Regions from separate parts of the Sphingobium sp. EM0848 genome, predicted to be linked through region 4. Evidence: riboswitches for the same ligand, from Rfam matches in the RefSeq annotation. Region 4 holds a riboswitch; each other region holds the start of a gene.
The links. Region 4 has a riboswitch for cobalamin ahead of HUK73_RS11245 (TonB-dependent receptor). Riboswitches for the same ligand answer to the same signal wherever they lie in the genome.
Positions count from the first base shown of each region.

Region 1: linked by a shared signal. The riboswitch ahead of HUK73_RS25680 (DUF1636 domain-containing protein) and the one ahead of HUK73_RS11245 (TonB-dependent receptor) in region 4 are both predicted to bind cobalamin.
Region 2: linked by a shared signal. The riboswitch ahead of HUK73_RS15650 (TonB-dependent siderophore receptor) and the one ahead of HUK73_RS11245 (TonB-dependent receptor) in region 4 are both predicted to bind cobalamin.
Region 3: linked by a shared signal. The riboswitch ahead of HUK73_RS25535 (cobalamin biosynthesis protein CobG) and the one ahead of HUK73_RS11245 (TonB-dependent receptor) in region 4 are both predicted to bind cobalamin.

Region 1 covers NZ_JABXWB010000005.1:1,673,724-1,680,845, forward strand. Annotated here, with positions in the region: gene cobU (bifunctional adenosylcobinamide kinase/adenosylcobinamide-phosphate guanylyltransferase) at 1-480, opposite strand, end outside; gene cbiB (adenosylcobinamide-phosphate synthase CbiB) at 477-1,412, opposite strand; gene HUK73_RS25660 (threonine-phosphate decarboxylase) at 1,405-2,379, opposite strand; gene HUK73_RS25665 (adenosylcobinamide-GDP ribazoletransferase) at 2,376-3,086, opposite strand; gene HUK73_RS25670 (histidine phosphatase family protein) at 3,083-3,649, opposite strand; gene cobT (nicotinate-nucleotide--dimethylbenzimidazole phosphoribosyltransferase) at 3,646-4,662, opposite strand; gene HUK73_RS25680 (DUF1636 domain-containing protein) at 4,659-5,066, opposite strand; cobalamin riboswitch at 5,246-5,436, opposite strand; gene HUK73_RS25685 (acyl-CoA dehydrogenase family protein) at 5,968-7,092, shown strand.
Region 2 covers NZ_JABXWB010000001.1:3,207,692-3,214,813, reverse strand. Annotated here, with positions in the region: gene dut (dUTP diphosphatase) at 1-414, opposite strand, end outside; cobalamin riboswitch at 583-822, shown strand; gene HUK73_RS15650 (TonB-dependent siderophore receptor) at 1,026-2,930, shown strand; gene coaBC (bifunctional phosphopantothenoylcysteine decarboxylase/phosphopantothenate--cysteine ligase CoaBC) at 2,995-4,239, opposite strand; gene HUK73_RS15640 (M48 family metallopeptidase) at 4,333-5,406, opposite strand; gene HUK73_RS15635 (YjgN family protein) at 5,412-6,491, opposite strand; gene HUK73_RS15630 (biopolymer transporter ExbD) at 6,613-7,050, opposite strand.
Region 3 covers NZ_JABXWB010000005.1:1,642,290-1,649,411, reverse strand. Annotated here, with positions in the region: gene HUK73_RS25540 (precorrin-8X methylmutase) at 1-130, opposite strand, end outside; gene HUK73_RS25535 (cobalamin biosynthesis protein CobG) at 130-1,188, opposite strand; cobalamin riboswitch at 1,361-1,590, opposite strand; gene bluB (5,6-dimethylbenzimidazole synthase) at 1,657-2,286, opposite strand; gene cobO (cob(I)yrinic acid a,c-diamide adenosyltransferase) at 2,283-2,888, opposite strand; gene cobN (cobaltochelatase subunit CobN) at 2,885-6,619, opposite strand; gene cobW (cobalamin biosynthesis protein CobW) at 6,619-7,122, opposite strand, start outside.
Region 4 covers NZ_JABXWB010000001.1:2,320,299-2,327,420, reverse strand. Annotated here, with positions in the region: gene HUK73_RS11260 (HlyD family secretion protein) at 1-829, opposite strand, end outside; gene HUK73_RS11255 (MFS transporter) at 826-2,499, opposite strand; gene HUK73_RS11250 (hypothetical protein) at 2,569-2,835, opposite strand; cobalamin riboswitch at 2,883-3,109, shown strand; gene HUK73_RS11245 (TonB-dependent receptor) at 3,348-5,291, shown strand; gene ung (uracil-DNA glycosylase) at 5,329-6,018, opposite strand; gene bla (class A beta-lactamase) at 6,099-7,076, shown strand.

The DNA of each region.
Region 1 (7,122 bases), on a different contig from region 4:
CGTCACCAGCACAACTTCCTGACATAATGCAGCCATTTTCTGATTGAGCCAGCCCGCCTCATCCCGAAACCGCCGCGCCAGCACATTGTCCGGCACGATGCTGAGGCCCACTTCATTGGCCACCAATGTGACAGGCGCGGGACAGGTCGCCACGGCGTCGATCAATTCGGATCGCGCTGTGACCACATCCGCCTCCGCCAGGATAAGATTGGACAGCCACAGGGTCAGGCAATCGATCAGCACCCCCGCTGTCCGGTGTCCGGCGTCGCGGATCGCTCCGGCCAGATCCAGCGGTGCCTCAACGGTCAGCCAGCGTGCTCCGCGTTCGCCCCGGTGGCGGGCGATGCGTTCAGTCATTTCCGCGTCGAAGGCCTGCGCCGTGGCAATATAGGCGAGTTGCCCCACCACCGCCTCGCATCGCAACTGCGCATAGCGGCTCTTGCCCGAACGCGCGCCGCCGAGCACCAGTAATGTCGTCACCCTATTCCCTCCCACAGCGCCGCCAGCCCCCACAGGATCAGGCATGCCCTCATATAGATGCGCAGGCCAGCCTGCATCGCGCGCGCATCCGCCTCGCCACCCTCACCGATCCACGGCTTGTCATGCAGCATCCCGTCATAGCGCACCGGTCCGGCAAGCCTGACAGCCAACGCCCCTGCCATGGCCGCTTCCGGCCAGCCTGCATTGGGGGAGGCATGTCGCCTATGGTCTCGCCACAGCACGCCCCATCCTCCACCCCCCGCAACGCAAAGCAACAACCCCGCCAGTCGCGCCGGAATCCAGTTCAACAGATCGTCGAACCGCGCCGATGCCCAACCGAAATCGGTAAATGGCGCTTCCTTATGCCCGATCAGACTGTCCGCCGTATTCACTGCCTTATAAGCCCATACCCCCGGCAGCCCGAGCAGCAGCAGCCAGAAAAGCGGCGCCACCACGCCATCGCAAAAGCTCTCCGCCAGGCTCTCGATACCGGCCCGAGCCACCCCTGCTTCATCCAGCGGCTCCGTATCCCGCCCGACGATCCAGCCCACCGTCCGGCGCGCCGCACCAAGATCGCCTGCGGTCAGCGCGCGCATCACCGGCAGGACATGCGCATAAAGGCTACGCTGCGCCAAAGCCGGCCAAGCGGCCAGTGCCAGCCAGAACCACAGCCAATTCCCGGCGATCCCACGGATCGTCCGATCCATCGCGAAACCTACGCCTCCACCGATGCAGAGCAGCATGGCCAGCAGTCCGACCCCCGCCCATCGCCGCGCAAGGTCACGCCGCTCCTGCCGGTTCCATCTCCGCTCCATTGCGTCGATGATCCACGCGAAGCCCCCCACCGGATGCCCGATCCGCGCATGGAGCCACCCCGGCCAGCCTAGCGCCGCATCCAGCACCAACGCAGCGAGGGCGACTGGCTCAGCCATTTGCCAAGGCTCGGTCGAGCCGCGTCAACGCTGCCTCATCGCCGGGAAGCCCCAGCCGCAACCATCGGTGATTTTCCTCAAAAGGCCGAGTCAGGATCGCGCGCTGTGCCAACCGATCGAACAGGCAGAACCCGTCCTCAACCTCTACCAGCCGAAACAACGGGCAGTTTCCGCGTGCATCCAGACCATGGCGCGCCAGCACCGCATCCAGTTCCGTAGCCCGCTCATCGAGAGATCCGCGCGCCTTCGCAATCCACTCCCGATCCCGATAGGCCGCCCGTCCGAAGCCAAGAGCCGCTGCCGAAACCGGCCATTCCCCCATCATCCGCCTGGCCTGCGCGACAATCGCCCTCGGCCCGACCAGAAAGCCCAGCCGCACTCCCGCCAGCCCGAAAAACTTGCCGAAGGACCGCAACAGGATCAGTCGCCGCCTATCCCCTACTTCACGGGCCAGACTGCATGAGGGCGCGGCGTCGGCATAGGCTTCGTCGATCACCAGCCACCCGCCGGCCTGTTCCAGCGCCGCCAACCATTGCTGGAGGCGTTCGGGTGTGATCATGCGGCCATCGGGATTGTTCGGATTGGCAAGCAACAGTGCGATCGGCTCTGCCGCGCCATCCCAATGCTCCACGGGGGCGCCATCCGCGAACACCTCCCCATGCGTCCGGTAACTCGGCACCAGCCAGCGCGCCGGCATGGCGAGCATCCTTCCCACCAGCCGCAGCCCCATTTCGCTCCCCGGAACGGTGCAGACATGATCCGGCTCCACCCCGAAATGCGCAGCCGCTGCTGCTTCCAGAGCCGTCAGATCATCCGGCTCCGGCAAGGCCCGCCAATCGAGCGCGATCTGCTCCACCCCTGGCCAGACCAGCGGGCTGATGCCGGTCGACAGGTCGAGCCAATCTTCCCCGCCATAGAGTGCCCGTGCTTCGGCCAACCGCCCGCCATGCCATGTAAAGCCGCTCATCGCGCCATCATCATGACAAACAGCAGCACGCTCTCCAGCAATTCGATGCCCGCGCCATGCCCGTCTCCGGAAATCCCGCCGATGCGCGACCGCAGCCACCATCCCCAGAGCGGAATCAGGACTATCGCCGCCAGCAGGCCCGGCACCCACAGGCTCGAGAGCAGTGCCAAGGCAGACCAGAGAAGCAGGGGACCGACCCGCCATCCGGCCCGGAAACGGCTTGCCAGTCCCTCGTGTAACGGAGGCAGCCAGCGCGTCCAGACCAGTGGTCCGATCCGCGCCGTCATCGCCAGAGGCACCAGCATCCAGACGGGAAAGAATTCCAGCCAAAAACGCAGGAACACAAGCTTCGCCAGCAATTGCAGGACGATGGCGACAACGCCAAAGCTGCCGATATGCGGATCGGCCAGCACCGCCGACAGTCGCTTTCTGTCACCATGCGCCGCGCCCACGCCATCGGCAATATCGCCCAGCCCGTCCAGATGCAGCGCGCCCGTCACGGCAACCCATGCCATCAGCCCGCACAAAGCGCCCATCCAGGGATCGACCCGCAGGCCGAAACCCGACGCCCCCGCCACGATCAGTCCCACCGCGATGCCTGCCGCCGGGAACCAGCGGATCGCTGCGGCAAAGTCCGCTTCATCGACATCGACCGCTGGCAAGGGCAGACGTGTCATGAGCTGCAGTGCAAGAACCAGCCGCTTCACGCCGCAAGTCCGATGATCTGGCCGGACAGCCGCTCTCCCGGCCAGAGACGCAGACTCAGCAGCGCGCCATAGGGCAGGTCAATCGCCCAGGCCTGCCGTAGATCAAAGCCGCACAATATCGACAACGCCGCCCGCATCGCACCTGCATGAGAGATCACCAGCGCCGGATCGGTCCAATCGGTCAGCGCCGCCGCCACCCGCGCCTGCAGATCGGCCCATCGCTCACCCTTCGGCGGCGGAAAGCCGTCCGGATCGTCCCAGAAGCGCGCCAGCGCCTCGCCCGGCAAATCCGCCGGATCGACGCCCTCCCAGTTCCCGAAATGCAATTCCCGCCAGCGCGCATCGACATCGTGCGTGACGCCCCGCTCATTGGCGACGAGCGCGCCGGGCACCATCGCTCGCGACAGGTCCGACGTCACCACCCGCGAAAAAACCAGCTCCTGCGCCCGCCCGACACAAGCTGCGACCCCTTCGGCCTCGGGCGGCGCGTCCAGATGCCCCAGCAAACGCCCGGCCCCTTGCGGCACGCCATGACGCATGAGGTGGAGTATGAAAGCGCTCACAGCGCTCCCGCCACCGCCGCTTCGGCAAAGGTCGCCATGCCGTCATGCATCGCCAGCGCGGACCGGACGATCTGCGCCGCGACCGCCGCCCCACTCCCTTCTCCCAGCCGCATCTGAAGCCGCAATAGCGGTTCCAGCCCCAGAGCTTCCAGCAATCGTCCATGACCGGCCTCAGCCGACACATGTGCCGCCAGACAATGCGCGGTGATCGCCGGAGCCTCCTTTGCCAAAGGCGCCACCGCCGCGCAGCCGATAAAGCCGTCCAGCATCACCGGCACGCGCATCATCCGTGCCGCCAGCACGGCGCCCGCCATCGCCGCTATTTCCCGGCCGCCCAACCGCCGCAGCGTCTCGAACGCATCGCCACACGCCCCGCAGTGCAAGGCCAGTGCCAGCGTCACCGCCTCCGCCTTGCGCGCCAGTCCATGCGCATCGACGCCCGTGCCGTGCCCGACCCATTGATCCACCGAGTCGCCAAAAGCCTGGGCGCACAGCGCCGCCGCCGGCGTCGTATTGGCGATCCCCATCTCGCCGAGCATCAGCAGGTCGACGCCCCGCTCAACCACTGCTGCGCCTGCGTTAAGCGCCTCCAGACATTCCGCCTCGCTCATCGCCGGTTCGGTGCAAATATCCCCGGTCGGCCGCTCCAGATCGAGCGCCACCACCGACAATTCGGCGCCACATGCGCCAGCCAGCGCGTTGATCGCCGCACCGCCATTGCGGAAATTCGCGACCATCTGCGCCGTCACCTCAACCGGGAAAGCACTGACCCCCCGCGCCGCCACGCCGTGGTTGCCCGCGAAGATCGCCGCCCGAAGCCGATCCGCACGGGGCCGTTCCCTCCCCTGCCAACCGGCCATGAACAGCGCGATCTCCTCTAGCCGTCCCAGCGACCCAGCCGGCTTGGTCAGCACCGCCTGCCGGGCCGCCGCAGCCTCCGTCGCAGCCGCATCCGGCTCCGGCAAATGCGCCAATGCCGCGGCAAAGGCCGCCCTGTCGTCAAAGCGGATCATGAGCAGACAAAGCCTTCAGGCGGGGTACGGACGATGAAATGCCCCTTCACCCCCTGCGGCCAGTCGGCGTAGCGCACCACGCCCTCCTCACTGGATGCATGACGCACGGCATAGTCCAATATCGCCCGCGCCGCTTCCTCGCCGGGCGTGAAGTCGCCCAGCACATAGCCGACCTTGCCCGTCCCCCGGACATGCACGGTGCAATGCCGTTGACAGGCAAAAAGGCACGGCATGTCCTGTATCGCAACGGGCTCATAGGCAGGATTGCTCGCCCGGACGGCGCGCATGGCTTCGGCCAGCAGCGCGCCGCCGCGTCGCCCCTCACCATCTTCGCGACTGTCCGTCGACAGGCGGCAGGTCGAACAGACGACCACCGACGCGCCTTTTTCCACGGCGCGCAACATCAGCGCCGTCCCTTGAAATCAGTCATCTCCGCTCCTCCGACCGGACGGCAAACAGCCCGCCGAAAAGGCCGGAACGGGAAGGCGCATAGACAGGCGCTCCCCCGCACGGCCGAACCGGCAAGGCGATGGCTGTCGCTCAGCGAGGGCAAACCCCGTTCGGCCGGCGCACCCTGTCCGGTCGAAGAACGACTGCGTCAGGCAGGTCTCCTGGCTCGCGGGTCGATGCTTTCCAGCCGCCTTCTCGGGGCTTTGCCGCCCCAATGGCATAATGGCCGGATGGCTCGCCGCTTACAGTTGCAGGGGCAGCGCGGGCTTTCACCCGACTTCCCTTTTCATCCCCTCGCGGGGAACCTGTCGCAGCGCCGCTGATAGAGGCCCATGCCCCTCGCCGCAAGGGGCTGTCAGGCCATCCATCCCTCTTCCTCTGACCCCCGCCATCTGCTAATATCCGCTTAACGATATGGGGAGAGGAGCCATGACTTTATTGGCTCGTTGTATGGACTGGCTCTGTGAGCTTTTCGCCTGCACGGCGGAAAATGATCTGCGCGTCAATCGCTTGATCATGCATATTCCGTCGGACATGGATTGAAACGTCGGCCGAATCGGCGCGTTCCCCAGAAACAGTGACACCCCTGCGCGGATAAGGTGGCCATGTTGGCCAATGATCCCGAAAATATCCTTCTCGACCTCTGCCTGGTGACGGTGCCGGGCCTCATGCTCGGTTCCGCACCGCCCCATGGATTGAGTCGGCCGGTTCGCTCCCACTGATCGGCCCCTCGCGACCCGATATTACAAGGAAATGGATGTCTCGCCTTTCCAGATGAGCGACGTTGACAATCTGTCCTAACTCCCTTTCTGCTAACCGCCGCACGCGTAGCGTACATAAAAGAGAGGCCGCCCAATGCTCACAGAAACCCAGATCGCCATTCGCGACATGGTACGCGACTTCGCCCAAAGCGAAATCCGCCCTCGCAGCGGAGCCTTCGAGGCGGAGGGCGGCTATCCTGCGGATCTGTTCGAGCAGATCGCCGGGCTCGGGCTGATGGGCATGACGGCGCCGGAAGCGGTCGGCGGCGCGGGTGCCGATTATGTTTCCTACGCGCTCGCCCTGATGGAAATCGCGGCGGCCGATGGGGCGCTCTCCACCATCCTCTCGATCCAGAACAGCCTGATCGTCTCAGGCCTGTTGAAGGACGGTACGGCAGAGCAACAGGCCCGTTTCCTGCCCGACCTGTTGTCCGGCCGCGCCATCGGCGCCTTCGCCCTGACCGAAGCCGATGCAGGGTCTGACGCCTCCGCCATCCGCACCCGTGCGGAAAAGGTAGCCGGCGGCTATAATCTCAACGGCGCCAAGCAGTTCATCACCTCGGGAAAAATCGCCCGCCTCGCCATCGTTTACGCCGTTACCGATCCGGTAGCGGGCAAACGGGGCATCAGCGCTTTTCTGGTCCCCACGGATCGCCCCGGCTACAGCGTTGACAAGGTCGAGCATAAGTTGGGCCAGGGTGCGTCCGATACCTGCGCCATCCGTTTCAACGATCTGTTTCTGGAGGACGATTTGCGCCTTGGCGCGGAAGGGGCGGGTTATGGCATCGCCCTCTCCAACCTCGAAGCCGGGCGGATCGGCATTGCCGCGCAGAGCGTCGGCATGGCGCAGGCCGCGCTGGAGATCGCCATCGCTTATGCCAAGGATCGCAACAGCTTCGGCCAGCCGATCATCCAGCATCAGGCCGTCGGCTTCCGCCTGGCCGACCTTGCCACCCGTCTCGAAGCCGCGCGGCAACTCGTCCTTTCCGCCGCTGCGCTCAAGGATGCGGGGGAACCGGCATTGACGCAGGCATCGATGGCCAAGCTCTTCGCGTCCGAAACCGCCGAGGCGGTGGTGTCAGGTGCGATCCAGACATTGGGCGGCTACGGCTATCTGGAGGAATTCGGCCTCGCCAAGATCTACCGCGACGTGCGCGTCTGCCAGATTTATGAAGGTACCTCGGACATCCAGCGGCTGGTCATCGCCCGAGCCCTTTAAGGAGGGCTACGCGAAGGAGATCATCGTCCA
Region 2 (7,122 bases), 890 kb from region 4:
TTCCGGCACGACCCTGAACGTCGGCCGCAGAATGGGAAGGAATACGAGCTGGGCGATTCGGTCGCCGGGATTGACGATGACCGGCTCGCTTCCCGGCGGTGTCCTGAGCCATGTGCTGATGTAGATCTGATTGGCGTAATCGGCATCGATCGTCCCGACCGACTGCCCCAATATCACCCCCTTCTTGTGGCCGAGGCCAGAGCGCGCGAGCAGAAAGGCGACCACATTCGGGTCGTTCATCAGGATCGCCACGCCCGTCGGAATCAGGACCGCATCGGCCTGCGGCTGCAATTCCAGCGGAGCGTCGAGGCACGCATACATGTCGATTCCCGCCGACATGTCCGTTTGAAAATCCGGGAGGCCCCATTCGTGAATGCGTTGGTCGAGAATTTTCAGTTCGAATTGGGCGCTCAAGACAGTTCCTCAGTGACATCGGAGTGGACGTTTCGTTCGCGCGCAGGCTAGCCCATCCTTTCCGATCCTGAAAGGGGAAGCTCCGCCACGGCCCCGACGGGCCTTCCCGTTTGGGAAATGGACAAAGCGTTGCGCTTCGCCTATGCGCTTGCCCCGGATCGGGCATGCCCGATCCCAGATCGCGCCGGTGTCCCGAAAGGGGCTTAATAGGGAATGCGGCAAGAGGAAATCCTCGGAACCGTGGCTGTCCCTGCAACTGTGAGCGGCGAGCGCGATGCACAGGCGGCCGGGACATGATGTCCTGCCGCCAGCCACTGGGCCAACGCAAAATCCTGCGAGGTCTGGGAAGGTCGTGCATCAAGCGATGACCCGCGAGCCAGGAGACCTGCCGGCGTCTGGTCGCTCTTGCTTTGGCCCAGGGGATGGCCGGGGCACGGTAACTCTCCGTCTGAGCGACGAACGAAGCGGCTGGGGCCGCGCGGCTTTGCGTCCGTGGGCGAGCGCCCGGTCATGGATGCAGGCCGACCGTCGCATGTCCGGCAGGGTTCACGCCTTGTCGGACGGATCGGTACGCCCCGCCCGGCCTGCTCAGGCGCCAAGGGGGTATTTTCATGAAAAACGCGATTGCCATCTCCTGTCTTGCTCTTGCCTGGAGCAGCGCTGCCTTTGCGCAGGCTTCGGACGCGGACCAGGAAAACATGGTCACGAACCAGATTATCGTCACCGGCACCCGCGCGGCGGGCGGCATATCGACCGCGACCTTCGGCACGTCCGTCACCGTGCTGGACACGACGGCCCTGCGCGACCGGCAGACGCAGATCGTGTCGGACGTCCTGCGCGACGTGCCCGGCATAGCCGTGACCCGCACCGGGCCGGTCGGCGGGTTGACGCAGGTGCGCATTCGCGGCGCGGAGAGCAATCACACGTTGATGGTCATTGATGGCATCGAAGCGTCCGACGCGACTTATGGCGAATATGATTTCGCGACGCTCTTTGCCGACGAAGGCGCCCGGATCGAGGTGCTGCGCGGCGAGCAGAGCGCGCTTTACGGTTCCGATGCGATCGGCGGCGTGATCAGCTACCTGACCGCCAGCGGTCGCGATCTGCCGGGCTTTTCGGGCCGGATCGAGGGCGGCTCCTTCGACACGTTGCAGGGCGCCGTCCGTGGCGCGGGCACCGTGGGCGACATGGATTATGCGCTGACCGGCTCCTATTCCGGCATTGGCGGCTATGTCGTGGCGCCGGGCGGATCGCGCGACATCGGTTCGAAGATCGGCACGGTCAGCGGCAAGATCGGCTATCAGGCCGGCTCCGTCGCGCTGCGGGCCGTGGCGCGCTACAATCACATCGACGCGGATACCAACAGCCAGGACTATGTCTTCACCGGCAATGCGATCGACGCGGGCGGCTCCTACCGGAATGACGCCTTCTATGGACTGGTCGGTGCGACCGTCGGGGCGGACGGGCCGTGGATCAACGATTTCAGCGCCCAGATGCAGGACAGCAAGCGCATCTTTCTGGACGATGACGGCGCCATCACCTACGGCACCCATGGCCAGCGCACCAAGGCAAGCTGGGTTTCGACCCTGAAGCTGGGTTCGACCGGGCCGCTGTCCCATGTGCTGACAGGCGCCATCGATTATGAGCGCGAACAGTTCCACAACCGCGGCGAGGTTTCCGCCGCCAATCCGCGCCGCCGGATCACGAACTGGGGTTTTGTCGGCCAGTATCAGCTGCAACTGGATGATCGCGGCGGCATCGGCATCGCTCTGCGCCATGACGACAACGACCGTTTCCGCAACGCCACGACCTGGCGCGCGCAGGCCAGCTATCACTTCGACACCGGCACGCGGCTGCACGCGGCGGGCGGCACCGGGATCAAGGCGCCGACCTTCGCCGAACTGTTCGGCTATTCGCCGACCAGCGGCTTCGTCGGCAACCCCAACCTCAAGGCGGAAAAATCGACCGGCTGGGAAGTCGGCGTCGAACAGGCCTTCCTCAACGGCAATGCGCGGATCGATGTGACCTATTTCAACGCCAAGCTGCGCGACATGATCGTATCGGTCTATGCGCCGGTCTACACGGTGGTGAACGCGCCGGGCAATTCGCCGCATGAGGGCGTGGAGGTTTCCATCAACGCGAAGATCCTGCCGACGCTGCGTTTCGACGCATCCTATACCTATCTGGATGCGAAGGATGAGTTCGGCATGCCGCTCGTTCGCCGTGCCAAACATATCGGCAGCGCCAATCTGACCTGGCGCAGCACGGACGACCGCTTTGGCATGACCGCGACCGTCCGGTATAATGGCAAGCAATATGACACCAACTTCGCCACCTATGCGACCGAAAGGCTGGACGAGTATACCGTCGTCAACCTGAACGCGGACGTCGCGCTAACCAGCAATATCTCGCTCTATGGCCGGGTAGAGAATCTGTTCGACGACCATTATGTCGAAAATGTCGGTTTCCTGACCGCCGGACGCGCGGTCTATGGCGGGGTGCGCGTGCGCATCTGATGCGGAACCAACCGCGCTGCCGATCCCTTCGGCAGCGCGGGACCGACGGTCAAACGGCCGAATCTCAGGGACGACGAGCGGAAAGGGCGTTGGCGACCTTTTCCATCAGACGCGTGGCCACGGCGTTCTTGGGCAGATTGTCCCAGCTTTCGATACCGTCCGCGGAAACGATATGCACGCTGTTGGTGTCTCCACCCATCACATCGCCCGAAACATCATTGGCGACGATCCAGTCCGCGCCCTTGCGCGCCAGCTTGGCCTGCGCATGCTCGGCGATCTTCTGCGTCTCGGCGGCAAAGCCGACCAGCAGGGCCGGGCGCTTCGGATGCTTCCCCAGCGTCGCCAATATGTCGGGATTCTCGACAAGGGCCAAAGGCGCCGGCTTGCCCGACCCATCTTTTTTAAGCTTCTGGTCCGCCGCGTCCGCCGTGCGCCAGTCCGCCACCGCAGCCACCATGATCGCGGCGTCGGCCGGTAAGGCAGCCTCCACCGCCGCCAGCATCTCCCGCGCTGTCTCGACATCGACGCGATGCACGCCCGCAGGAGTCGGCAGATGCACCGGCCCCGCCACCAGCGTCACCCGCGCGCCCGCACGCGCCGCCGCCGCCGCGATGGCAAAGCCCTGCTTCCCCGAGGAACGGTTGGCGATATAGCGCACCGGATCGATCGGCTCATGCGTCGGCCCCGCCGTCACCAGTATATGCCGCCCGGCGAGCGCCGCATCCGGCCCCTCGAAATCCGGCTGCCCCGCCAGGGGATCGACCGGCAGGGGCAAGGCCAGCAGCCGCGTCACTTCCGCAGCGATCGCTTCCGGCTCGGGCAAACGCCCCTTGCCGAACTCGCCGCAGGCCATCTCACCGCTGTCCGGTTCCATGATCCGCACGCCATCGGCCCGCAGTTGCGCGATATTGCGCTGGGTCGCCGCATGATGCCACATCCGCACATTCATCGCGGGCACCGCCAGCACCGGCTTGTCGGTCGCCAACAGCAGCGTCGTCGCCAGATTGTCGGCAATGCCGTTCGCCATCTTGGCCAGCATATTCGCCGTCGCGGGCACCACCACCACCAGATCGGCCTGGCGGCTGAGTTGGATATGCCCGATCTCCCGCTCTTCCTTGAGGTCGAACATGTCGCCATAGACATGATCTTCGGTCAGCACGCCCAGCGACAGGGGCGTCACGAACTTTTCCGCGCTCTCGGTCAGCACCGCCCGCACGGCAATCCCCCGTTTGCGCAACAGCCGCACCAGTTCCAGCGACTTGTAAGCCGCGATTCCGCCCGAAATGATGAGAAGGATGCGCTTGGTCATGACAGGTCCATCATTTGGTCAAGCAACGGGCGCTTGTCCAGTCCGCTCGCCATTTGAAAACGGAACCACGTCTCCGACCGCCGGGACATGGCATTAAAAGGGATTGTCCCAGAATTTGGCGACTTTCGGGTCGGTCGCGCACGCGGTCCGCAGCGCCTGCCATTGAGCCGGGTCCAGAGCAGGGCGATAGGTGGCGCCGGGCGTCACTGCGGCGGCGAAGCGGCGACGGCGCTCTGCGGAGAGCGGGTGGGAGGAAAGCCAGCTCATCGCCCGCGCTTCCGCGCCCTCTTCCTTGCCACCGAGGCGTTCGAAGAAGGCGGCGGTGGCGGCGGGAGAAATCTTCGCCTCGCGCATCTGGTCGATGGCGACGCCGTCCGCTGCGCTTTCCGCGCCACGACCATAGCTCAAGGACAGAACCCCGTTCAGATAACCGCCCGCATTACCCCCTGCCCCGCCCAGCACCACGCTGAGACCAAGCTGGCGGATCAGCCCGGTCATCGTGTCACGGTGGCGGACATGGCCGAGTTCGTGACCGAGTACACCCGCCACTTCATCGGAAGATTTGGCCTGCTGGACGAGGCCGTCGAACAGGATGATCCGTCCACCCGGCAACGTCACCGCATTCACCATAGGGATATTGGCGAGGGCGATTTCGCGTGCTTCATGCCGGGGATCGATCTGCCCGGCCAGTGCCCGCAACGCGGCATCGCCGGCCGGGGTGTGGCAGAAGCGGCCGCCGAAATCCCCGACCATCGCGTCGCCCATGCGGTTTTCCCAGCCGCGCGGCACCAGCGGGGCGATGACGCCGGGAGCCTCCAGCGCGCCCCAGACGACCAGCCCCGCGACCAGCATGAACACCCCCGCCGCCCGCCAGAAGCCGAAGCGGTCGATCCAGCGGCCATAGCGCTCCGCCTTGGGCAGATGCGCAGCGATGTCCTGCGGCGCTTGCCCGGAAAAGCCCATGCGCCAACCGGGAATGGCACGATGGCCATAGGCCGAGTGCTCGCCCTCCATACTGACGACGGTAAGGTCGCGCCAGTCGACTGGCGTGCCGGTCCAGCCGCTTTCCGGCTCCTCCAGCGCGAAGCCCTCCCCGGTCCGGCGGAGTTCCACGCTCCGCCGGACCGCGGTGACGCCGTCATAATGCCAGAGCCGGAAATCCGACATGCCGTTCAGAATGCCCCCACATCGAGCGCGTCGAGCAGACCTTCACCATGGCGGCTGACCTTGGTCCGCGACTGGGTCAGTTCGTCGGTGTAGATTTCGCCGGTCACGCCCATATGGATCACGAAGAATTTCCAGTGGCGATATTGCAGGAAGATCGACCCGATGCCGAGCGTTGCGATCACCAGTGCGATGTCGCCCAGGAAGAGCAGGAACCAGTCCTTGGTACGGGCATGGAAATGGAAGTTGAGGCCGGTGAGCGACAGGCCTTCCACCGCTTCCCGGAAGAATTTGGCGTAGAAGGCGAGCGTGATGATCCCGAACAGAATATAGGCAAGAAGAGGAACCAACATGAACGCCAGGACCATGCCGGTCGTTGGTCCTCCCGATCCCATCCCACGCAAGCCCGAACCGCCCCACACAGCCGCTACACCAACCAGTGCAATGATGATGAAAGGCAGCAGGTAGAAAAGCAGGAAGCGCTTGAAGACCGGGCCGTGATCGCCCGCCGCCTCGAAGCTGTGCGGGCCAAAGCTCATCTTGTTCCAGCGCTCGTTCCACAGCGACATCATCGACCAGGGGATCATCAACCCCAAAGCGAGACTGCCGACCGCGCTCTTCCACATATAGGAAATGCCGTAGCCGAAGCCTTGGTCATCGCTGCCGCCGCGAATGCCGTGCCACCATGTCCGGCTGAGCCGATAGCGCAGCGCACGGAAGCGGGCGAGGCCGACCATGTAGAAGATGGTGACGAAGGCCGCGAGCGTCAAAATGCTTGCCAAGCCCGCATGGCCCTGAAGCACCAGCGCCTGCGCACCGAATTGCAGGAACAGGAACGGAATACCGATCAGCACCACCACCATCAGAAAGCCGAGGAACAGTTCCTTGCCGGTCCCGGTCCATTCCAGCCGGTCGTCGATGAAGCGCGTATTCGCCCAGAGATAACGCCGTGTCCGGGTGGTCGCCCAGAAACGGTAGATGCCGAGCGTCACGATCGTCAGCAGCAGATTGGTGAAAGCGATGGGCGCATAGGCGCGCCAGTTTCCTTCAAAGGCGAAGCCGTCGCCGCCAATGCGTTCCTGATCCATGGTTCCCCCCTGTAGTCCCCGGCCGAAGAAGACTATGCCGAGGGCCGTTGGTCAAGGGGAATCAGGCCCGCTTTGGCGGCTATCCCGCTGAAATAGAGCAACAAGCTTATTTTACAGCCGGTCAGAAGCTGGCGTAACGTTCATTGCCGATGAAACCGAGCTTCTTGACCCCGGCGCGACGGATGTCGGCCAGCACTTCATCGACTGTCACATAGCGGGCGTCGGCGTCGGGCTGGAACTGGAGTTCCGGCTCGACCGGCATCCGCAGCGAGGCGGCGAGATATTGGCGGAGCGTCAGACGGTCGACCGCCGCGCCGTTCCAGCGGATGACGCCGTCCGCATCGATGCCGAGGCGGTTCTTGACCGTGTCGATGGGTGGCTGAACGATCTTTTTCGGCGTTTGCGGCAGATCGATGCCCACGCTGTGCGTCTGGATCGGGATGGTGATGATGAACATGATCAGCAGCACCAGCATCACATCGATCAGCGGGGTGGTGTTCATGTCGGATAGGGGCGCCTCCCCCTCGGCGCTGTCAGGTCTTGCGAAGCTCAAAGCCATTTGCATCCCTCCTGTTGAAATAATGATATAACAACACATAACACATGCCCTGATGGCGGGGCTCTGGCAAGA
Region 3 (7,122 bases), on a different contig from region 4:
CCGCGTGGATCATGCGGACGGCGATGCGCTCCTCTGCCAGCGAGAAACGGTCGAGATCGGCTTCGGCACGGATGGTGCGGAAGGATTCCCGGTAGATGGCGGCGCCGTCGGTTTCGTAGATATAGGGCATTATGGGCTTCCGAAGAGAGCGAGAATCTGGACGGGGGTAAGGCCCGTTCGTTCCGGGGGCGATCCGGCGCGGGCCTTGCGGGCGAGGTCGAAACGGCCTTGGCGACCTGTCAGGACGATGTCGGCGTGCCTTGGGCGTGCGCAGCCCTTGGCACAGCCGGCAATATGGAGAGACCCGCTGACGAAAGGGGCGAGGCGGGTGGCGAGGTCGCGAGTGGCGACGCTTGCCTGTGGACATGCGGGCGCGCCGGGGCAGGCGTCGATCAGGAGCGGCGGTTCTGTAGGAACAGGACTGATCGTGCCTCCTTCGAGGATCAGGCCACGCCACGGAGTGAGGCGAAGGCCTATGACGCCTGGCGATTCGGCCAGGGCGGCAAGGCCGTCCGCATCGATCTGACCGAAAGGAAGGCCGTGAAAGGGGCCTGGGGCTTGCGCCAGAAGCTGTTGCAAGGTGCGGGGATGGGCGGGCGCAATTGTCGGGGCCAACGGCAACGGGGCCTTGTGCCGCGCGATCCGACCAGAGCTGGCGCCACCCGTATCGAGGAACCAGCGGGCGAGCGCTGTCAGGTCCTGCGCCGCTGTTTCGATACTGGTCGGCGTGCCGAATGTGCGTCCCTCCGCACGGAGCAGGAGGGCGCCGGTTTCGCTGCGCTCGAAACGGAAATCGGCGGGGACGTGGGTGAGGGCGGGGGCTGGGCCGATGTCAATGGCAATGCCGATCTTGGGAGGAAGATCGGGGAGATCATCGATGCGGCCGAGGAGGTTTTGCGCGATGCTTTCCGTATCATCGCCAGTCGACCAGTCCGGGTTCAGCAGGAAATTCCGGCGGCTTTCGCGCGCCGGGTCGGGATCTGTGAGACCGAGGGCAACCAGCCGTTCGAGGAGAGGACGGTGGCTTTGCTCGGTCACGCCCCGGATCTGGAGCGCGGCGCGATTGGTGAGATCGACAAGGCCATTGCCGTAGCGGTGAGCGGCTTTGCTGAGGCCCAGCGTCTGGGCAATGCTCAACCGTCCAAACGACGGACGGACGCGGACCAACAGCCCGTCGCCCGCAGCCATCGGGCGCCATGCCGTGGGGCACCAGCCGCGAATGGCAGCGTCGGCGCTCTGCGCGTCTCGCACTGGACTTCACCTCCCACGTCGCAACGACGACTGGAAGATTGCCCTTCCAGCCGCTTAAACCGTCGCTCGTGCGGAGAACCGAGCCGTGACCATCCCCTGGACCATGGCAAGAGCGACCTTTGCGTACGGCAGGTCTCCTGGCTTGCGGGTCATAGCATGGGCAGGGGGCCTTCCCGGATCGCTCCAGTGGCTGACCTTCCCCGCTTGAAAAGGGGGCGGTCGGTCCTTGCCTTGCTCGCCGCTCACAGTTGCAGGGACAGCCGCGGATTTGGGAGTCTCCCTCCCGCACCGCATTCCCATTCAAGCCCCTTGCAGGGCACCGACGCGATCGAATGGAGCGGGCACAGACCCGTTCCAGGGCAGCTTCATACGCGCAGAGAGTGGGAAAGGAAAGGGGGCGAAGCTTCAGCGCGTCACGATGGTGGAGTGCCAGTCGGTCCGCCGCTCCCAGCCGCGCCGTTCCAGTTCGGGCGTCGCTTCCTCGCTGACCGGATAGCCAAGGCACAACAGACCAAGGCAGCGCCAGTTTTCGGGAATTTCCAGCATGGCATCGACGGTCGCCGGGTCGATGATCGATACCCAACCAAGGCCGATGCCGTGGATACGCGCGGCGAGCCAGAGGGTGTGGATCGCCATCACGCAGCTGTACCGGCGAGCTTCAGGCATGGTCATCGCGCCCAGACGATGGCCGGTTTCGGTGCCTTCGTCGCAATAGACGGCGAACAGCACCGGCGCTTCGCGCAGGCCGTGCAGTTTCAGGCTGCGATAGAGCTTGTCTTCGTTGCCGTCATAGATCTTGCCCGCCTTTGCGACCTGATCATCGACGTGAGCCGCGAGCCTTTCACGCAATGCAGGCGTGACGATCCGCACGAAACGCCAGGGTTGCGACAGCCCGACCGAAGGCGCGCTGTGGGCGAGAGCCAGCAGTTGCTCCACCTCTGCTTCATTCAGTGGATCGGTTCTGAAATGCCGTACGTCCCGGCGGGCATGGACCAGATCCTCGAAGGCGGCGATGTCGAAGGTGGAGCGGGTCAGAATTCGATTCCTGCCTGAGCCTTCACGCCGCTGCGGAAGGGATGTTTGACAAGGGTCATTTCCGTGACGAGATCGGCCGCCTCGATCAATGCGTCGGGCGCGTTGCGGCCGGTGATGAGGACATGTTTCATCGCGCCGCGGGTGGTCACGGCTTCAACCACCTCCTCCACCGGCAGATAGTCGTAGCGCAGGACGATGTTAAGCTCATCGGCAAGGACCATATCATAGGCGGGATCAGCGATCATGCGTTTGACTTCATCCCATGCTTCGCGTGCAAGCGCAATGTCGCGGGTGCGGTCCTGTGTATTCCAGGTGAAGCCTTCGCCCATGGGTTTGAATTCGACATTGTCGGGAAACGCGTCGAACACCCGTTTTTCTCCGGTGGTCATGGCGCCCTTCACGAACTGGACGACACCGACCTTCTTGCCATGGCCGATGGCGCGCACGACCATGCCGAGCGCGGCGGTCGTCTTGCCCTTGCCCTTGCCGGTGTGGACGATCAGCAAGCCCTTTTCCTGAGTCTTGGTCGCCATGATCTTGTCATGGGCGGCCTGTTTCTTCTTCATCTTTTCGGCATGTTGTTCGGGGGTGCGTTCGATCATGGGTGGTTTTCCTTGAGGCTTGCGAGGAGCATGGCAGCGCTGTTCGATTTGGGTTTCCAAAGGGCGCGGTCGAGCGCTTCGTGGAGGCGGGTGGCGGTTTCGCGCAGGGCGGCGGGATTGGCCTTTGCCATGAAGGCGCGGACTGTCTCATCCTCGATGAAGGCGGCATGGACCGCGTTGAAATGATGGTCCTTCACCGCATGGGTGGTGGCGGCGAAGGCAAAGAGATAATCGACCGAGGCGGCAATCTCGAACGCGCCCTTGTAGCCGTGGCGCATCATGCCCGCTATCCATTTGGGGTTGGTGACGCGGGCGCGAACGATGCGGCCGATCTCATCCTCCAGCGTGCGGATGACCGGGCGTTCGGGACGGCTGTGGTCATTATGATAGGATAGCGGCTTGCGACCCGAAAGATGCTCGACGGCGGCGGCGATCCCGCCCTCAAACTGATAATAATCGTCGCTGTCGAGCAGGTCATGTTCGCGATTGTCCTGATTCTGGATCAGGGCGTCGGCTTGCGTCAGGCGCTGGGCGAAGAGGCTGCGTTCGGCTTCGCCTTCAACTCCGCCGCCATAAGCATAGCTGCCCCAGTCGAGATAGACATTCGCCAGATCCGATCGGTCGTGCCAGATTTTTTCATCGATCATGGCTTGCAGGCCCGCACCATAGGCGCCGGGCCTTGAGCCGAAGATGCGGGCGCCCGCGCGCCGGGCGGCGACTTTTTCGGATGTGCCCTCCGCGATCAGGGCGGCGGTTTCCGCACGGTGGCGGGCGGCGGCAGGGTTATCCTCCTCCGGCTCGTCCAACGCCATGACGGCGCGGGCGGCACTGTCGAGCAGGTCGATCTGTTCCGGGAAGGCGTCGCGGAAAAAGCCGGAGACGCGGAAGGTGACATCGACGCGCGGGCGGTTCAATTCGGCGATCTTCATCACCTCAAAACCAATGACGCGGCCCGACGCCCAATCCCAGCGGGGCCGGACGCCCATCAGGGCAAGGGCCTGGGCGATGTCGTCGCCGCCCGTGCGCATATTGGCCGTGCCCCAGGCGGAAAGGGCAATGGTGCGGGGATAGTCGCCCTCACGCTGGAGATAATCCTGCACGATGAGGTCGGCGGAACGCTGGCCTAGATTCCAGGCAGCGACCGTGGGGACGGAGCGAGTGTCGACCGAGTAGAAATTACGGCCCGTGGGGAGGACGTCGGGGCGGCCTCGGGTGGGTGCGCCGGAGGGGCCGGGGAGGACGAAATTTCCGTTGAGCGCCTTGAGCAGGGCGGTCTTTTCCGCTGCTCCGCAAGCAGTGACGCGAGGGGAAAGGTCGGTTTCGATCGCACTCAGGACAGCCCCGCTTCTGGGGCCGGGTGGCGGGTCGCCGCTGTCGAGCAGGTGAATGGCGCAGAGTTCGAGACGTTCCACCATATCACCCGTGGTGCGCCATGGCGCATCGGTGAGGTTTTCGAGCGATTCCGGGCGGGGGCCGGCCCATGGCGCACCCATATTGCAGTCAAGCGGGTCGAAGTTCAGGTCAAGGTCGTCGGCAAGGGCGCGGAGAAGGGATTGTTGACCCTCATGATCCATGCCTCTGGGGCAGCGTGCGAGCGCCAGGAGGAGGTCACGGCGAAGAGACGCTTCAGGGCTTTGGGTGAAGACATGCAAACCGTCCCTGATCTGCATTTCCTTCAGTTCACACAGATAGTTATCGATCGCTGCTAAAGCATCGTCTCCACTGCCTTGCGCGCCTGCATCCTTGTCCAGACCCTGGCTTGCGGCGAGGGCGAGTATGTCCTTGCGCAGCGTTTCCAGACGGCGGGGGTCCATGCCGGCGGCGAGATAATATTCATCGACCAGCGCCTCCAGTTCCTTGAGCGGACCATAGGTTTCCGCACGGGTCAGCGGGGGTGTCAGATGGTCGATAATGCAGGCGCCGAGGCGGCGCTTGGCCTGAGTGCCTTCGCCGGGATCGTTGACGATGAAGGGATAGATTTGCGGGATTGGTCCGGCGCAGATTTCAGGGAAGCAGTTTTCCGCGAGCGCGATCGCCTTGCCGGGCAGCCATTCGAGATTGCCATGCTTGCCGACATGGACGACGGCATGGGCGCCGAATTCCTGCGCCAGCCAGATATGGAAGGCCAGATAGGCGTGCGGTGGCGGCAAGGCCGGGTCGTGATAGCTGCTTTTCGGGTCGATATGATAGCCGCGCGAGGGCTGAACGGCGACGGCGATATTGCCGAAACGGTGGACGGGAAGGTGGAAGGCGTCGTTGCGGAAGAAGGGATCGGCTTCGGGCGTACCCCAGCGGGTTTGCACGGCTTCCCGGGCAGTTGCGGGCAAGGCGGCGAAGGCGGCATGGTACAGATCGAGGGGCAGCTGGACTTCGGCTGGGCGATCCGGCCCGGCATTAGTGACGCCTGCGGTCATGAGACGCATCAGGGCTGCGCCGTCGCCGGGTGCGTCGGCGGTGGTATAGCCCGCTTCCGTCAGAGCATTGAGAATGGCGGCGGCGCTGGCCGGCGTGTCGAGGCCGACGCCATTGCCGATCCGCCCATCCTTGTTGGGATAGTTGGCGAGGACCAGCGCGATGTGACGGTTGGCCGCTGGTGTTTTACGAAGTTTTGCCCAATTTACAGCCAATTGCGCAACAAAGCTGACACGATTATCCAGCACCTGAGGAACGATGATGCTGCATTCTGTGCGTTGATCGAAGCGGGCGGCGGCCTTGAAAGCGACGGCTCGGGAGAAGAGACGACCGTCCACTTCGGGGAGCGCGATGTGCATGGCAAGGTCGCGGGGCCCCAGTCCTCGGGCGCTCTCTTCCCAGGCGCTTTGCTCTGCGCTGGCGAAGATGGTTTGGAGGATCGGGCAGTCGGCTTGCTCAAGGACCGAGGGCGTGCGCGGTTCTCCGGGCGCGCTCGCAGCGAAGGCGGTGGCGTTGAGGATGACGTCGGGCGGTGTTTCCGCCATGACGGTCTGGAGGAAATCTCTGGCAAAGGGTTCGCGCAAGGCGCGGACATGAACGGGGATGATATTGAGACCCGCCTGTTCAAGACCCATGATCATGGCGTCCACGGCTTCGAGCGTGCCTGCAATCAGGAGTGCCCGGTAGAAGACGAACAAGGCCGTTGGGCGACCCGGGGTCCAGCGGGACTTGACCTGCCCCATTGTCGGGCGGTCAGTGCCCGGCAGATATAGGCCAGCGTCGGCGACCGGGATTGGGGCGTCGGGCGTGCCCGCATCGAAGCCAGCAAGTCGGGCGGCGGTCTTGAGGAAGGCGATGGCGTTGGGAATGCCCCCCTGACGGAGATAGTTGCGAAGACGGCCGCAGATTTCGGCGGGCAGGGTCGAAGCGGTATGGAGGTCGGGATCGTCCTCATGGCCATCGACTATGGCGGCGAAAGCGATGCCCTTCTCGCGCGCAACATTGGCAATTTCATCAATGCCATAGGGCCAGTAGCTCTTACCACCTAATAGGATTACGCAGACGAACTTGGCGTGGGCGACCACCTTTTCGACATAGAGGTCGACCGAATAGGGATGCTTGAGTTGAAGGAGGTTGGCGAGGCGGATCGCCGGGCCGCCTTCGCCCACCCCCTCTGTCAGCGCTTGGGCGGCACTGGCAAAGCAGGCGAGCTCGCTGTCCGCCACAGTCAGCAGCACAATATCGCCCGGCGATTGGCCAAGGTCGATCGCTTCGTCGCCGTTGGAGACGGTGCCGGGCGTGGCGGTCAGCAGATGCATCAGGCGACCACCGTCTGCACGCCGAGGGCGGCTTCGATGGCAGCACGGTCGAGGCCGGTCTGGCCGATCACGACCAGTCGGGAGGCGCGGCGCTCCTCAGGTTGCCAGTGGCGGTCATAATGATGCTGGATACGCGGTCCGACGGCCTGCACGACCAGACGGGCGGGACGGCCCGCGACGGCCAGGAAGCCCTTTACCCGCAGGATGTCGTGCGCGGTTATGGCGTCGGCAAGGGCCGTCAGCAGCGGTTCGGGATTACCGAGTTCTCCCAGATCAACGATGAAACTTTCGAAATCGTCGTGATCATGATCCTCCTCATCATCATGATGGGATGGGCGGGCGTCGATCTGGTCTTCCACGCCCACCTCCAGGCCGAGCAGGATGGCGGGGTCGATCTGTCCCTTCGCGGTGCGGATGATGCGGACGCCGGGGCGGGTTTCGCTGCCAAGCTCCTGTTCCAGCCCGGTCAACGTGTCGGCGTCGACCAGATCGGTCTTGTTGAG
Region 4 (7,122 bases):
CCGGCGGCACCAGGAAGGTGAGCTGCGTGCCCGCCGTCACATATTGGCCCAGCCGCACGCCGACCTCGCCCAGCCGCCCGTCCTGCGGCGCGCGGATGATCGTATTGGCCAGGTCGATTTCAGCCAGTTCCAGCGCTGCCTTCGCCGCCTCGACCCCGGCGCGCAGCCCGCCGCGCCCGACCGTTACGGTGCGCACCTGTTCCCGCGCGACGCTGCGCTGCGCCTGCGCCTGTAAAACCGCCGCTTCGGCCTGTTTCAACGCGGCGAGCGTCTGGTCGCGTTCACGGATCGACACCGACCCTTCGCCAACCAACTCGTTCACCCGCCGCATGTCCGCCTGCGCCCGCGCCAGTTGCGCTTTGGCGTTGACCACGCTGGCATGCTGTCCACCCAGTTGCGCTTCGCTGGACCGCTGACTCTGCTCGCTATTGTCCAGATTGGCGATCTGCGCCGCGACCTGCGCCTTTGCCTGATCCACCCGCTGGCGATAGATGCGGTCGTCGATCCGGGCGAGCACCTGTCCTTTCCTGACCCTTTCATAATCCTGCACCGTGACCTCGACCACATAACCGCTGACCTGCGGCGCGATCACCGTCGTCTGGCCGCGCACATAGGCATTGTCGGTGGTCTGCACGATGGAGGAAAAGGGCGGCAGGTCCCAGGCGTAAAGGATCAGCAGGATGCCGGCGACGATGAAGGCCAGCGTCAGGATCGTCTCCCTGCGGCCCGCCCTGGGTGGAGCCCATCCTCTTTTCGGCGGTTCGGCGGCGGGCGCTTCCTTCGGCACCTCGACCGGGTCCTGCAACCTTTTGTCCTGCATTTCCGTCATGATGCGGCCTTGTTCCTCATCGCAGCCAGGGCCGCCAGTTCCTTGCCAAGGGGCGTGATCCCCATCCATTTGAAATAGCACCACCGCGCCAGAAGGTAGAGGAGGGCCAGCGTCGCCAGCCCCCCCACAAGCGCGAACACATCGTTGAAAGCCAGAATATTCGCCTCCCGCGCGACCTGCTGGCCCAGCAGGATATTGCCCTCCGCCTGCCGCAGCGCCGGATCGCCCAGGGTTCGCGCATAGGCGCCGCCCAGCTGTTGCAGCCGCAACGCCGCCTGCGGATCGATCGGCAGGATCGATTGCGCCAACATTTCGGAATGGAAGCGTTCGCGAATGATCTGGAAACTCCCCAACAGGGCCGCGCCACCCAGTCCGCCCAGTTGCTGCGATATGCTGAACACAGCCGAAAAGCTGACAAGATGGCTTGGTCCTCTGGCCAGCGCCTGCAACAGGCCACCCATCATCGCCGGTCCCAGAAAATAGATGGCGGCAAAGGCGATCATCACCTGCGTCGCATAAAGCTGCGCCGGGCGCGTCAGGTTGCTGGCGTCCATGTCCATGAAGGCGGCCGCCGCGATCAGGCCGCAACTGATGATGACCGGCCGCAACAGGTCCATCGGGTTAAGCGTCAACAGGCTCGTCGCCAGCCCCGCGACCGTCGCCAGCGTCATGATGGCGTAGAAGGTGACGAGTTGGTCCTGCCCCATGCCGACCAGGTTCAACAGCCCGCTTGCGCCGTAATTCTGTTCCGACAGCAGCACGCGCATGCTGGCCGCGATAATGGCGAAGCGGATGATCGCTCCGCTGCCCATCCAGCGTGTGTTGAGCAAGGGATTGGCCCGGTTATGCTCCACGATCATCGCGGCGCCGACCAGCAGCAGCGACCCGGCCAGCGCATGGCCCAGCCAGGGCGTGGGCCACCAGATGATCCGGCCCTGCGCGAGTACCGCGCAGAGCAGCGCCATGCCCGGCGCAAAGAGCGCGAACGTCAGGAAGTCCAGCGATTCGAATGCCTCGATCCGCTCACTGGGCGGCAGGCGCAGGATCGATACGCCCGCCAGACACAGCAGCGTCAGCCCCAGTTCGAACAGGAACAGATTCTGCACGTCGCCATGGATCAGCAGGGCAGGGGAGATCGCCCGCGCCAGCGGCAATGCGATCTGCGACATGCCTACGCCCAGAACCAGTCCGCCCAGCCGTTTCGCCGCCGGCATCGATTGCGACATGTAGAAGAGGCAGAGCGTCGACAGTCCACTCGCCACGATGCCGCCCGCCCCGCGCACGATCAACTCGAACCCATAGCTGTGGACGAAGATCTGCGACAGGTTGAGCGCCAGGAACCCGGCCAGCACGAAACGGGTGAAGCGCTGGATGCCGAATTGCTGGCGGAATTTGATGAGCAGCAGGCTCATGCAGACATTGGTCATCGAATAGGCGGCGGTCAGCCAGCCGCCCTCGACATTGGTGAGGCCCAGCGCCCCCTGGATCTGCGGCAGATTCGCGGTCAGCAGCCCGTTGATGAAGCCGCCCGTCAGCCCCAGCAGCGTGCCGATCAGGAAATAGCCGATCCGTCGCGGCGTCGGGTGATCGGGTGTCGCGGGCGATCCCGGCATCAGCGGCCGCTCATGCGGCGCGAACCGATAGTCCGGCGATCCTTCCCCTATGCTCAAGCCGCCTCCTCAAGCCGCAGATATGCGCCTGCCGTTGGACGGATTGTTTCCACTTCTTGTCGGGGCTGTCTAGTCCCCGTCGCTTTCGGCCCGCTCCATCATTTCCATGAAGTCGCGCGCCGCGTCGCGGTCCGCCGGGTCCTCGAACGCCTCCTCCAGATCGGGCGCCGCGCCCAGCAGGACCATCAGCGACCAGAGTGCGAAGCGGCGTGCCCTGTCCGTTTCCAGCCCGAAATCGACGCGCATATGCTCCAGCCCGGCGGCCAGCGCATCAGGGGTGAGCGCATCCAGGTCGCGGACGCCGAAATAGCGGTGGAGTTGATCGTCGAAATGCATGGGTCGCCTCTATCCCATCTTCCCATCCCCGCAAAGCGTGCCTATGAGCCATTCCCGATCGCGCCGGTGTCCCGAGAGGGGCTTAATAGGGAATGGGGTGCAAATCCCCGGCTGTCCCTGCAACTGTAAGCGGTGAGCGAGAGGCATATCGATCCTTCCGGAGCGCGAGGGATCAGCCACTGGGCCGGACGCTAAACCCTGCGAGGCCTGGGAAGGCCATGTTTCAAGCGATGACCCGTGAGCCAGGAGACCTGCCTGCGTCTGGTCGCTCTTGCCCTGGTCCAGGGGATGGCCGCGGCACGGTGTCTTTCCGTCTGAGCGACGAACGAGCGGTGGAGGCCGCTTCGGTTCGCGTGGCGGTCGCTTGATGGCGTCCGGCTGCTTTCGCGCGCCGGTCGTCCCGGACGGCAGGTCTCCCCCGGCAGTCGCAGGCGCCGGAGGACATGATTGTGAAATATGGATTGATCGCCACCCTGATCGCTGCGGGCATCGCCCCGCCGGCGCTGGCCCAAATGCCCGCCGCCGAAGAGGCGCCGGCCACGAATATCGTCGTCTTCGGACGCGGCGAGGAAAAGATCGGCGTCGCCCATGCCGCGAGCGAGGGCAGCGTCGGCGGCGCCGACCTGCTGGTCCGCCCGCTGCTGCGCGTCGCCGAACTGCTGGAAGCGGTGCCCGGCATGGTCGCGGCCCAGCATTCGGGCAGCGGCAAGGCGAACCAATATTTCCTGCGCGGTTTCAACCTCGACCATGGATCGGACTTCACCACTTATATCGACGGCGTGCAGATGAATTTCCGCTCGCACGGTCATGGTCAGGGCTATCTCGACCTGAACGGCCTGATCCCCGAAATCGTCGCGCGGGAGGATTTTCGCAAAGGCCCCTATCGCGCCGATGGCGGCGATTTCGCGCTGGCTGGCGCAGCCTATATGACCACGATTGATGGCTTTACGCGCCCGTGGATCGCGGTGGAGGGCGGCTCCTACGGCTCGCGCCGACTGGCGGCGGGCGGCACGATCAAGGACGTGGGACCCGGCGACCTGACGCTGGTGGCGCAGGCCAAGCGCTATGACGGCCCCTGGGAAGAGGCGGAGCATCTGCGTCATTATAGCGGCTTCGCCAAATATCGCGTGCCGCTTGGCGGAGGCGAACTGGACGCGACCCTGCACGCCTATCGCGGCACCTGGCGCCCGACCGAGCAGATTCCAGAGCGGATCATCGGCTCCCCCGTCTGCCCCGATGTCTTCTGCTCGCCCGATCCCTCTGCGCGGGGCGAAACCACGCGGATCGTCGGCAATGTCGCCGTCACCCAGCCGGGCTGGCGCGCCAACGCCTATGTCCAGTTCTACGACTGGGCGATGTTCAGCAATCCCACCTATGCCGATCCGGACGGCCGCAGCGCGCAGATCCACCAATATGACCGCCGCTGGATCACCGGCCTTACCGCCTCGAAGAACTGGGATGTCGCCTCGACCCTCAACCTCAGCATCGGCACCGAGAACCGCTTCGACCATATCGGCAATGTCGGCGTCGACCGCAGCGCGGACCGGCAGTTCCTCTTCTCGCTCGGCCGCTATCATGTCGAGCAACTGTCCGCCGCCCTCTATGGCGAAGCGAACTGGCAGCCTTTACCCGGCCTGCGCCTGATCGGCGGGCTGCGCGGCGATTATTATCATTACAGCGTCCGCGCCGGGGATGCCGCCGCGCAGGCGCTGGGCGAGGGCAGCGGCCATGACGCCATCCTCTCGCCCAAGGCGTCGGTCGCCTACCGGGTCACGCCGCATCTGGAACTCTACGCCAATTGGGGGCGGGGCTTTCATTCCAATGATGTGCGCGGCGCGGTGAATGTCGACACGCCTGTTCCGGTGCTGGTGCGCGGCATCGGCAAGGAACTGGGCGGGCGCGTCCAATATGGCAGCCTCTCGCTCACCGCGACCTATTGGTGGCTGGATGTCGGCAGCGAACTGCGCTTCGTGGGCGACAGCAATGCCGTCGAGCCGACCGGGGCCAGCAAGCGGCGCGGCTATGAACTGGTCGCCTTCTGGCGCCCATTTTCCTGGCTCGCGCTGGACGGCAACTACACCGCCAGCCATTCGCGTTACGACAATGGCGACCGGATTCCCAACGCCTTCGAAAATGCCGCTTCAGGCGGTGTGGCGATCCTCCGCGATCCCTGGGAAGCGAGCATCCGCCTCCGCCATCTCGGCCCCTATCCGCTGATCGAGGACAATAGCCTTCGAGACAAGGGCAGCACCGTCGTCAATGCCCGCGCGGCCTGGAAGAGCAAGCGGATCGAACTCTATGGCGAACTGCTCAACATCTTCGACAGCCGGGACAAGGACATCGCCTATTATTATGAATCCTATGTTCCCGCTTATGACAGCGCGCCGGTCGAAGGCCGCCTCAGCCGCGTGATGGAGCCGCGCACCCTGCGGCTGGGCGCGAAGCTGTACTTCTAGGCGCGAAGTGCTCCTGCCCGCGCAGGAGCACTTCGCTTTACACCTGCTCCGGCAAACCCCAATCGATCGCCCCGCGTCCTTTCTCGTCCAGAAAGGCATTGGCCTGCGAAAAATGCCGGCATCCCAGAAAGCCATTATGCGCGGAGAGCGGCGAGGGGTGCGCCGCTTTCAGCACCAGATGGCGCTTGCCGTCGACGAAATCGCCCTTGCGCTGCGCATAGGCGCCCCACAGCAGGAACACGACCGGCTCGCTTTTCTGGTTGACCAGCCGGATGATCGCATCGGTGAACTGTTCCCAGCCGCGCTTCTGGTGCGAGGCGGCCTTGCCCATTTCCACCGTCAGCACGCTGTTGAGCAACAGGACGCCCTGCTCCGCCCAATGCTCCAGAAAGCCATGGCGGCGTGGCGTCAGCCCCAGGTCGCTCTGCAATTCCTTGTAGATATTGACCAGCGACGGCGGCGTGCGCACCCCCGGCTTCACTGAAAAGCACAGGCCATGCGCCTGCCCCTCGCCATGATAGGGGTCCTGCCCCAGCACCACGACCTTCACCCGGTCGAGCGGCGTCAGGTCCAGTGCCCGGAAATATTCGCTGCCCTTGGGGAAAATGCGCTTCCCCGCGGCCTTTTCCGCCTCCAGAAACTGTTTCAGCCCCTGCATATAGGGACTTCCAAATTCCCCGAGCAGCGGCGCGCGCCAGCTCTCGTCCAGCTTGATGGTATCGCTCATGGGCCGGGGTGATGAACCGTGCGCCGAACCGCTGTCAACAGCCCCTTGCCCGCAACCGGCGAATCGAGGAAAGGGGACGGATGCCACGCCTTCGTACCGCCAGCCGTTATTGCGCCTTTCTGGCGCTGTTCCTTGCCCCGCTGCCGACCGCCGATGCCTTCGGCCCGACCCCCAATCCGGTGCAGCAGAGCGCCGAATCCCGCCTGATGGGGGAATTCGCCCGCTTCGCGACGCTGACCGACGGTACGGTGGGCATCGCCGTGCGGGACCTCTCCACGGGCGAGACGCTGGCCTATAATGGCGATACGCTGTTCCCGATGGCCAGCACCTACAAGGTGGCGGTCGCGGCCAAGATCTTCTCCCTGCTCGATGCGGGCAGTCTCAGCCTTGATGAAAAGCTGACGCGCCTCGGGCATCCGCTGCCGGTGCGCACCCTGCTCGAAATGAGCCTGACGCAGAGCGACAATGAAGCCACCGACGCTCTGGTCGCCCGCACGGGCGGGCCGCAGGCGGTCAATGACTGGGTCCGCTCGATCGGCGTCAGGAATCTGCGCGTCGACAGCAATACCCGCGACCTGCTCGCCCGCGCCAAGGTGGCGGGCAGCGGCTTTGGCGATGAAAGCGCGATGGAAGCCGGCCTCTCCGCTGCCCAGCGCGACGCCCGCGACATGCCCAATCTGGGCTTTGCCATGGACCCCCGCGACACTGCGACGCCGCGCGCGATGGACGACCTGCTGGTCGCGATCCGCACCGGCAAGGCGCTGAAGCCGCAGAGCACGGCGATGCTGCTGTCGATCATGGAACGGTGCAAGACCGGCAAGGACCGGCTGCGCGCCATGTTGCCGCCCGGCACCCGGATCGCGCACAAGACGGGGACGCTGAACGGCATCGGCAATGATGTGGGCATCATCACTTTGCCGGACGGTCGCCTGTTTGCCATTACGGTTTTCGTGATGAAGGATTATAAGGGGCATCAGATGCGCGACCGCATCATGGCCGAAGCGGCGCGGGCAGCCTATGACTATTTCCTGTTCGCCCCCGATCGGCACACGGCCTGACGCATCCGTCTTAACATTAATCAGCTTTCCCGATAGCCATGGTGAT